Regions from separate parts of the Novosphingobium mississippiense genome, predicted to be linked through region 1. Evidence: riboswitches for the same ligand, from Rfam matches in the RefSeq annotation. Region 1 holds a riboswitch; the other holds the start of a gene.
What was found. Region 1 has a riboswitch for manganese ahead of WBP06_RS27520 (sodium:calcium antiporter). Riboswitches for the same ligand answer to the same signal wherever they lie in the genome.

Region 1 (5,357 bases):
TTGCCGAACTGGAAGCCTTCGCCACGGTTTCGCGACGGGGCGGGTTTCGCGCCGCCGCGCGCGAACTGGGCGTGTCTTCCTCCGGCTTGAGCCATGCCATTGCGGCACTGGAGGAGCGCATGAACGTGCGCCTGTTCAACCGCACCACCCGCAGCGTCGCGCTGACGGCGGCAGGCGCGCGGTTTCTTGAGGAAATTCTCCCCGCACTCGCCGCGATCGACGGGGCGATCGAGAACGCGGGAGACGATCCGGGGGAGCCCTCGGGACTGCTGCGGCTCAACATGGCGGCTGGCTCGGCGCGGTTCATCATGGCGCCGCTGATCCGCGACTATCTGGATCGCTACCCCCGGATGCAGGTGGAGGTGGTCAGCGAAGCGGCGCTGGTCGATGTGATCGGCAAGGGCTTCGACGCCGGCGTCCGGCTGCGAGACGCCGTTCCGCCGGACATGATCGCGGTGCCCATCATCCCCGAAGTGCGCCTGGTCGTCGTCGGCTCACCGGGCTATCTGCAGGATCGCCCCCTGCCGATCGTCCCGCGCGATCTCCTTGCGCACGAGTGCATCCGCTACCGGATGGGGAGCGGGCGCATCTATCACTGGGAATTTGCGCGGGACGGCGAACGGCTGGAACTGGACGTACCCGGCCGCCTGATCCTGGATGACAGCGGGCTCATGCTCGATGCCGCGCTGGCCGGGATGGGGCTGGGCTATCTGGCCGAGGAAACCGTGGCACCGCATGTTCGGGAAGGCCGGTTGACCCGGCTGCTGGCGGACTGGATGCCGCAAGAACCGCCACTTTGCCTCTATTATTCCGGCCGCCGCCATATCCCGGCCAAGCTGCGGAGTTTCATCGAACTCGCGCGCCGTCATGCCCAGCGAGCGTCGTTCACAACTGGGCAGGGCAGTTAAGTGGGGAGGACAGTTAAGACGCCGCTCCGTCCTCCCCATGCATGACCGTCAGGCCAGGTGAAGCGCCACAACGGTCGCCGCAAAGACGGCATAGAGCAGTCCCATTCCGGCCAGCAGTCGCCGGGCGACATATCCCATGCGAAAAGCCACGAACATGATCAGGACGGCCAGAGCGGTGGCACCGGCGGCGACCAGCAGCGGCGTGCTTAGCAGCCAGGGCGTGAAGAACAGGCCCAGCGCCGTCGGCACTGTCGCCTGGATCATCATGGCGCCGGAAATGTTGGACAGCGCCAGTCGATACTTGCCTTGGCGCACCCAGATCACCGCGTTCATCGTCTCGGGAAGCTCGGTGGCGATCGGACTGAGCAGCAGGGCCAGCAATTGCGGAGGCAGGCCTAGGACCGGGCCCAGACCCTCCAACTGACTGACGAAAACCCGCGAGGCGACGAAAATGACGACAAGGGCGCACAGCGTCTGGAACACGGCCATCGCGGTCGCGGGGGTTTCCCGCTTGGGCTGGAACTTCAACGGCTCCAGCTCGCCTTCCTCTTCCTCTGCTTCGCCGGTCATTTCCTGACGGACATAGAGGGCATAGGCCGCCAGAAACGCCACGCCCAGCCAGGGCTTCCAGGCGAAAACGACGCAGCCCAGCAGGATCTTCAGCGCGAAGATCGCCAGGAACCATCCCTGATCGCGGCTCAGCCGGCGGAAGATGTTCTGCACGCCGGTATCGCGACCCAGCTTCTGGCGCGACAGCAGCAGGGTAACGCCGACCGTTGCATAGGCGATCGTCGATAGAGCGAGGGGCCCGCCCAGCGCGGCGCCGATGCCCAGTTCCTTCGAGGCAGGGCCGTTGCCGGAAGTGACCGCCACCAGCGTAACGATGCTTTCCGGCAGGGCCGTACCGAAGGCCGCCAGAATCGTCCCCGTCGCTTTCTGGCCGACATCGAACTTGTGGCCGACCCATTCCACGCCGTTCACGAAGAACTCGCAGGCGAGATAGATCACCACCGCAGAGACCAGCAGCAAGCCGGCCATGATCCAGAGAGAGTGCATTCAAAATCCTCGGGGCCGGAGACGACAGACATGAACCGAGGCGGAAATCCCGGCCCCGGGTTTCCGTCGGTCCATGGTCTCACCAAGCTGTAAGGCCGCACGCGCCATGGCCGAAGCCAAGTCTGTTGACGCGCGCCCCGCTGCAATGCGGGCGGTTACTCCCCAAGGGTTGCCGCCCCTTTGACGCAGCGGCACCCGGCTGTCAACGCGCCCGGGCGATGGGCGGCGATATCATCGTTACGCCACAAAACTGTCATTCTATTCGGCTAGCGGGCTTTTCACGTCATCTGGGGAGTAGCCGACCGTCACGACGTGGCGGGCTGGCGCGTCAACATACTTGGCCGAGAGGTCATGGCGCGTCGGGAGCATGTTTTGCTCGGGCGAGACCAATGGCATCGTATCTCCGTCCAGGCCGGGCGGGGAGTGCGGTGTTGTTGGCTTTCGCAACCGCCCGGCCCGGAGACCCGTTTTGAAGTTCCCCCTCCAAATCCGTGCCTGCCTGGCGCTTGCGACAGTCGGTCTGGCTGTCACCGGCGTGGCCGCCGCTGCCGCCCCAATACCTGCAGCCGTGCCTCGTTCTCCCGGCAAGACCTACACCGCAGGCGCGTTGCCGGATCGGATCGTCCTGACTCCGGGGGCCAATCCCGCGCGTGACATGGCAGTCAGCTATCGCACGGACCGTGCACAGGCCGCCGCACAGGCGCAGATCGTTGAGGCGGTGGACAGCCCCACGCTGGAGCGGGGCGCCCGCACCCTTTCCGGGACGAGCACGCTTGCCGAGACGACGAACGGCGCCGCCAATTATCACCATGTCCAGTTCACGGGGCTCAAGCCCGATACCGTCTACGCCTATCGCCTGAAGGGCAGCGCGGGCTGGAGCGAGTGGCTGCAATTCCGCACGGCGGCTGAAAGCTTCCGGCCGTTCCGCGCACTCTATCTGGCCGATGTGCAGAACGGAATTCTGCCATACGCCTCTCGCGTGATCCGGCAGGCGTTCCATTCCGGCGGCGACATCGCGCTGGCCATTCACACCGGCGATCAGGTCGCCCAGCGTGACGATCTCGACCATGACGACGAATGGGGCGAGTGGAACGAGGCGGGCGGCTACAACTATGCCATCGTTCCGCAGATGCCGGCGACCGGCAACCATGAATATGCCAAGGAAGATTTGCCGGACGGCACCGAGAAAATCGAGCTAGGGGCCTACTGGGCGCGCCAGTTCAGCCTGCCCGGCAATGGCGTTCCCGGACTGGAGGCCACGACCTACTACGTCGACTATCAGGGCGTGCGCTTCGTGGTGCTGGACGGGACGGCTGCGGCTGATCTCGGCAAGGTTGCCGTGCAGACCGAGTGGCTGGACCGTACTCTGGCTGCCAGCAAGGCGCGCTGGAATGTCGTGGTCGTTCATCAACCGATCTTTACGTGCGCGCGGCCTGAAGACATTCCAGCGATCCAGAACGCGTGGAAGCCGGTGATCGAGAGGCGCAAGGTCGATCTGGTCCTGCAGGGCCACGATCACTGCTACAGCCGGGTGACCGATCCGGCGGGCCGGGCGGCGTCGAATGCGGCCCGTGCGGCAGGAAAGCCGCAGGGTCCTGTCTACGTTGTCTCGGTCGTGGGATCGAAGATGTACGGGCTCAACAATCGCGCCACCGTACAGCCGGACAAGGCCGCCGCCGATACGCAGCTCTATCAATTGATCGACTTCGGGGCGACCACCTTGCGGTATCGGTCGTACACCGCGACGGGCCGCCTTTACGATGCGTTCGATCTGGAGCGATCGGCATCGGGTGCAAACCGGCTGGGTGTTCCGGATGCTGCCACCGTTCCGGAGCGCCATTGTTCGGGCGCCACCGGGCCGGATGGTGCGGCCTGCCTTGGACGCGCGAAGTAACCTTTATCATGACGAAGGTATGCCGGGGCCGATTGCCCCGGCATGCAACATTGGGGAGTCGGACGATACGTCGCAGGGAATACCCGACACCTGCAGCGGGGCTGACAGTTTGCGGTCTCTTCCCGTCGGCTCGCGTGCCATCCTCGGGCAATTTTGCGGTGACACGGTGTAACGAGATGTAACAATCTGTTGCAACGATGAGATGCTATTGATACGCGGTCGCAGTAAATTTGATGAGGGATTCTCCGTTTGTCCGTGCATTCACTCTTCGTTTCGAAGGGCGCTTTCGTGCGCCTTCTTGCAACAACTGCCATTGCTTTCCCGATTGCTTCCGCGGCCTCGGCCGAGACGGCTGCTGAGACGACTGATCGTGACCAACATGGCTCGATCATCGTCACGGGCGCTCGCGATAACGATGGCTATGTCCCGCAGGATTCCGGCGCCGCGAAGATTGATATTCCGTTGAAGGATCTGCCGCAAGCTGTTGCGGTCGTCCCTTCCGAAGTCTTGCGCGATCAGCGCGCGCTGTCGTTGCAGGATGCGCTCAAGAATGTGCCCGGCGTCTCGTTTTCGCATGGTGACGGCCAGCGGGACCAGGTCACGATTCGTGGCTTTACGGCCATTGCCGATCAATATGTCGACGGATTTCGCGACGACGGCCTCTACTTCCGCGATCTTTCGAACGTGGAGCGGGTGGAGGTGATCAAGGGGCCTGCGGCGGTACTCTACGGGCGCGGCTCTTCGGGCGGACTGATCAATCGCGTTACCAAGAAGCCGGATGTCGACGTGCTGGCGGGAACGCTGACTTATGGTTCGCAGGATACCAAGCGCGGAGAGATCGATCTGGGCCGGTTCGATCCCGCTTCCGGCGTGGGATTTCGCGTCACCGGAGCCTTGGAGGACAGCGACAGCTTCCGCGACCAGCAATTCGTCAAGCGCGTGGCCTTTGCACCGTCGATTTTGCTGGGTGAAGGGAAGGACACCACCATCCTGATCCAGGCCGATTACCTGAAGGATCGACGGCTGACCGATTTCGGCATTCCGGCGATCAACGGCCAGGTCGTCGACGTCCCGCGCTCGACGTATTATGGCGCCGCCAATGCCCGCGATGCGGATGTGAGCCGGTCGGAAGTGCTCTCGCAGACGCTCACGCTGGCGCATCGCTTTTCGGACGCCTTGTCGTTCCGCAATGGTTTCCGCCATTATCGCTACACGCTGGACCGGCACAACACCAATACCACCGCGGTCAATGCTGCGGCCGGTACGGTCACGCTGTCTCACGGCGGCATCTTGCGCGATGAAGACGGTTGGTCGAACCAGTCCGAACTGACGCACAAGTTCGAACTGGGCGGCACGCGGCATACCATGCTGTATGGCGTGGAGATTTCGCGCCAGGTGAAGGATGCCGATACGATCGCTTCGCGCGTCGTCGCTATCACCTCGGCCCTGGATCCCGTGCTTCCCACGATCTCGAACGCCGACTTTACCGCTCTCAGCGC
Region 2 (5,357 bases), on a different replicon from region 1:
GCGCCGATCCGCTGACGCAGAACGCGCACGTGACGATGGTGCTGGAGGAAGACAACCAGGAAGACCGCAAGCGCGCGCTGCGCATGGGGGCGGACGACTACATCGTCGGCCCGCTGACCCGCGCCACGCTGCTGGACCGCGTGCTGGGCGCAAATATCGGTGATCAGGAAAGCACCGGCCTGCGCGTGCTGGCACAAGGCGAACTGACGGTGGACGTGGCTGCCTTCCAGGCACGCTGGCAGGGCAAGCCGATCTCGCTGATGCCCAACGAATTGCGCCTGCTGCGCTATTTCATCGAACATCCCGGCCGCGTCTTCACGCGCACGCAGCTGATCGCCGCACTGGGCAAGCAGGAACCGGCGGTGGACGAACGCACGGTGGACGTGTGGATCGGCCGCCTGCGCCGTGCACTGAAGGGCGTGGGCGCGGGCAATCCGCTGCGCACCGTGCGATCGCTGGGATACGTCTTCGACACCGCATAAGCGCGGCAGCGCCGCCGATGTCCGTCGCGCGCGGCGCGGTTTTGCAGTATGGTCAGGCTCTCTTCACTGTCCTTCGGAGGTGAACATGCTTGACCGTGACGCTGCATTGCAAACGGTTCGGGAAGTCTACGCTGCCCGCGTGGCGGGTAACAAGGAAGACGTGGCCCAGTATTGGGCGGACGATGCCCGCTTCGAATTCGTGGGCGAATCGTCCGTATTGCATTCGGTTGGATTGACCGCGCCGTCTTCCATCGAAGGCATCGGCCAGCTGATGGATCGCTTTCAATTCAGCGATCTGGAACTTCTGGACGCGGTGGTCGAAGGCGACAGGATTGCCGCGCGCTGGAAAGTGACGGTTGCCACCGACGGCAAGAACCCCGTGAACACGCAGCTGTTCGACCTGATCACCCTGAACGATCAGGGCAAGATCCAGTCCTTCGTCCAGTTTGCCGATACCGCGCTGGTCAGCCAGGTCGCGGGCTGAGTTTCACTGGCTGGCGTCCGCGCCGGCCCGCGAATCGAAGGCGGTCTGCTCGTCGCGAATGTCGAACGCGAACCATGCCTCCTGCCCATGGTCGTAGACCTGCACCAGCTGGTCGGTGACTTTGGCGGTGTAGTGGTGGGCGGAGCCACGGTCATAGCCGCGCGCTTCGCTGCCCGCGATCTCCAGCGAGAAGGCGGCCTTGTCGCCAGCGTCGTAAAGGTCGGGAAGGGTGCCGCCGAATTCGGCCTGACGGTTGCCGTCGAAGCCCTTCAGCCGGTTCTCGCGGGATTCGGCCGCGATCAGCCGTTCGCGCATGGCGGCGTGATCGAACACGCCGGCAACTTTCCTGCCGGTGATGAAGGCGTAGGCGGCGGCGGCGATCATCGCGCGGGTGTGGGGAAGCATGGCCCCACATGACACTCGCCGGCGTTGGAAATCAAGCCGTGTTCGAAACTGCCGCTCCGCCCGTATTCCGGACAGTCTTTCAGCGCTTCTTCTTCACCGTTGGCTTCGCGGGCGGCTTCGGCGCCGATGCCGGCGGGCACGACCAGGCCTTGCGGGTGGCGGCGAAGACGAGGGAGGAGGCGGCGTCGTTGCGGGTTTCCGGATTGTCGCGCAAATAGCCGACCGTCACGTCCTTCAACTGGCTGATCGTTACGCCCGCGGGGATGCAGCTCTTCAGCTTCGCCGCCTCGCGCGTGGTGTTCAGCGCATCGACCGCGCCGGTGATGTAGGCGATGCATTCGTAGGAGCGCTCAAGATACTCCTTCTCGCCCTTCTGCACCGTGCAGATCTCGTAGAGGTCGTTGCCGGTGTAGAACCCCGCGTCGGCGGCGACGGGAAGCAGCACCAGCGGGGCGGCGACGGCGATGCAGGCCAGCTTTGCGGAATTCATGCGCGACTCTCTCTACAGCCCGGGCGCAAACGCGCGCCGTAAATACTTGGGGCAAATGGGCGATGCGTCAACAACCGCGCGGATCGCCAGTGAACTGCCGCGCGTTTTCCTACCCGGCCCCGATGAGATAGATCGATCGGGATGACCGGACGTTCCATCCCGATCGATCAAACGGGCCGCAAGGTGACACATCCGGCGCAAGGTGACGGTTTTTCCCCTGCACCGTGTCAACTGTGTCAACCGAAGTGTCACCTTGTGGTGGTTTCAGGACGTCAGCCCAGCCAGCCGGCGGTCTGGGCCAGCAGCCAGAGGCCGATCACCAGGAACAGCAGCGCCGCGACGGTGCGCACCACGGCCAGTGGCACGCGCTTGATCAGGGCATCGCCCAGGAACACGGCGGGGACGTTGGCGATCATCATGCCGATGGTGGTGCCGGCCATGACCGGCAGCACGCTCTGGAAACGGGCGCCCAGCGCGATGGTGGCAAGCTGCGTCTTGTCGCCCATCTCCACCAGGAAGAAGGCGATGGCGGTGGCGACGAAGGGGCCGAAGCGGCTGGGCTTGGGCGCATCGTCATCGTCGAACTTGTCGGGGATCAGCGTCCAGGCGGCCATGGCGATGAAGCTGAAGGCGATCAGGTAGCGGAACCACTGGCCGTTGAGGAACGCGGAGGCCTGCTCGCCCACCAGCGCGGCCAGGAAGTGGTTGGCCAGCGTCGCCACGAAGATGCCGCCGACGATCGGCCAGGGGCGCTTGAACCGGGTGGCCAGGACGATGGCGAGGAGCTGGGTCTTGTCGCCGATCTCGGCGAGGGCGACCACGGCGGTGGAGGTAAGCAGGGCTTCCAAGGCGAATTCTCCGGGCCGGGCGACAGACAAGACAATAGCGCGGCAGAACCCGCCCGGCCGGACGGAGCTGCAACGCCATTGGTCTCGCCCGAACGGTGCTCCGTCCTCCCGTGCGCCACGGCCTCTCGGCCAAGTGTGTTGACGACGGATCCCGCAGGGGTTGCGGGCGGCTACTCCCCAGATGACGCGCGGCCCATACCGCAGGCCCTCCGGCCCGGCAAACAAAAAGAGAGCCCGGCTGCGTGGTCGCGGCCGGGCTCTTCAAGGATGAGCCGGGGGTCAGGGCCCCCGGGGTGAGGAAGGTTAGAACTTCACCGAGCCGGAAAGCGTGAAGACGCGGCCAAGGTCGTAGGTGTTGTAGTTCACCCGGCCGTCTTCCATCTGCTGGTATTCCTGATGGCTGCGACCGGTAAGGTTGCGGCCTTCGAACTTCAGCTCGATTTCCTTGTTGTCGGACAGCTTGATGCCCTGGCGGATCACCAGGTCGATCGTCAGGCCGGGGTTCTCCAGCACGTCCGGCTGACCGGAGTTGGCAAGACCGCGGCTGACCGCGCGCTTGCTGGCATAGTTGAACAGGATCGTCTGCTGCGAGAGGCTGTCGGTATCCTCAAGCCCGATCTGCACGTTGCCGATGTGCTTCGACTGGCCGGTCAGCGGCGCGCCGTTCTTGAAGTAGTCGGTAGCAAGCGAAGTGCCGGTGCCGGCGCCATAGATGCGCACGGTATCGGTGTCCGTCACCTTCAGTTCGGACTTGGTGAAGGTGTAGTTGCCGATCAACAGCAGGCGGCGCGTTTCGAAGAACTTGCCCATGCTTTCCAGCGGCACGTACTTCTGCGCTTCCAGTTCGACGCCGTAGAGGTTGGCCTTCGGCGCATTCGCATAGGACGTGACGAAGGTTTCAGTGCCGGTCAGGTAGGATTCGATCGGGTTGTTCAGCCGCTTGAAGAAGCCGCCGATCGAGATGCGCTGTTCGGGCGCGAAGTACCATTCCCAGCGCGCTTCGGCGTTGTAGAGCTGGCTGTCCACCAGGAACGGGTTGCCCTGGTAGGTGCGGTTGGTGTCCGGATCGAAGTACGGTTGGTACAGCAATTCGCGGAACTGCGGACGGGCGATCGTCTTCGATGCCGAAGCGCGAACCTGCATGCCGGGCTGGATCTCGTAAGTGAGCGTCAGCGCCGGCAGGAAGTATTCGTTCTTCAGGTCGGTCGCCTTGGTCGCCGGCTGGCCGATCGGGCGCAGGATCGTCGATTCCTTGGCATATTCCCAGCGCACGCCCAGGTCGAACGACAGCGCATCGGTCAGCTGGCCGTCGAACTTGCCGTAGAAGGCGTGGTTGAGCAGGCGGGAGTCGAAGATCGCCGTGGAAGCGTCCGGCTCACGCAGTTCGAGGCCGTAGTTGACGCCGTTGTCCGACAGGTACCACGTGCCCGGCTGCAGCAGCACGTCCAGGCGCAGCAGGCCGAAGTTCGAGATCTGGGTCTGGTCGCCATTGGCGTAGATCGCGAAGGAACGGCGCGAGTTGGTGCGCGAGTTGATCTGGTAGGCATAGCCCACCGTACCCGTCCAGCCCGGCGCGAACATGTGGCTGACGTCGGCACCGGCCGACCACACATCCTCGTTCAGGCGCGAGAAGGTGATCGTGGTCGGGTCCTGGTTGCCGTTGCCGAGGCGGTTGACGTAGTCATCGCCATAGGGATCGGACGCGGTGTTGGTACGCAGGTACTCGGCGTTGATCTCGAACGGGGCGAGGCGCTTGGAGTTCGCGTAGCCGGCGCGCAGGTCGATCGTGGTGTCGTCGGCCGGCTTGAACTCACCCACGAACTGGGTGTCGATCAGCTGGCGTTCGTACCACGCGGTAGTCTGCTCCATGTAATCGGCATTCGGGTTGTTCTCCCGCTTGCCGACGCGCAGGCCAGTGTGCTTGTCGGTGTCGTGAATGTAGACGTTGGTCCAGCGGATCGAGTTCTCGCCCCATTCCAGGCCCAGGCCCAGAAGTGCGTTGCCGATCACGCGGTTGTCGGTGTTCACCGCGGTGAAGTTCTCGAACAGCTGGTCCGGATCGGCGGTAAGGCCCTGGGCCCGCTGCTGCGTGATCTGCTTGGTCTGGGTCTTGTTCGAATAACCGGCCGCCGCGATCAGGCCCAGCGTGGCGCCGCCAAGGTCGAACTTGGTGCCGGCGGAGAAGTCGGCAGACCAGTTCGGCTGGGTGTGATTGTCCTTCTGGACCACCGCGTTGCGGCCGTTCACCAGCAGGCCGCCCAGCTGCTTGGCCAGCTCGCTGGTCGGGTTGATCACCTGATCGCTGTTGAAATAGGCCTGCAGGTCCGATGGGATCGAACGGTTGCCGTTGTCCCAGCCCGTCCAGTCGGTCTTCGAACCGTAGTAGGTGTAGCTCAGCTTGTTGGTGGATTCGGTGTCCCAACCGATGCCGCCGCCGAATTCGATGAAGCTTTCCGCCGGGATCGCCTTGGTCGTCAGATTGATCACGCCGCCGCCGAATTCACCGGGGAAGTTCGCCGAATAGCTCTTCTGCACCAGCGAGGAAGCGACGATGCTGGTGGGGAACAGGTCCAGCGGAACCACGCGCTTGAGCGGTTCCGGGCTGGGCAGGGGGGAGCCGTTGAGCAGGGCCAGCGAATAGCGATCGC

Region 2: linked by a shared signal. The riboswitch ahead of WBP06_RS11555 (TMEM165/GDT1 family protein) and the one ahead of WBP06_RS27520 (sodium:calcium antiporter) in region 1 are both predicted to bind manganese.

Annotation. Positions count from the first base shown of each region.
Region 1 is NZ_CP147003.1:2,031,929-2,037,285, forward strand. It holds gene WBP06_RS27515 (LysR family transcriptional regulator) at 1-908, shown strand, start outside; gene WBP06_RS27520 (sodium:calcium antiporter) at 957-1,964, opposite strand; yybP-ykoY riboswitch at 1,970-2,136, opposite strand; yybP-ykoY riboswitch at 2,241-2,416, shown strand; gene WBP06_RS27525 (fibronectin type III domain-containing protein) at 2,434-3,858, shown strand; gene WBP06_RS27530 (TonB-dependent receptor) at 4,147-5,357, shown strand, end outside.
Region 2 is NZ_CP147001.1:2,438,430-2,443,786, reverse strand. It holds gene WBP06_RS11575 (response regulator transcription factor) at 1-482, shown strand, start outside; gene WBP06_RS11570 (nuclear transport factor 2 family protein) at 568-966, shown strand; gene WBP06_RS11565 (hypothetical protein) at 970-1,371, opposite strand; gene WBP06_RS11560 (Rap1a/Tai family immunity protein) at 1,451-1,861, opposite strand; gene WBP06_RS11555 (TMEM165/GDT1 family protein) at 2,134-2,709, opposite strand; yybP-ykoY riboswitch at 2,769-2,901, opposite strand; gene WBP06_RS11550 (TonB-dependent receptor domain-containing protein) at 3,013-5,357, opposite strand, start outside.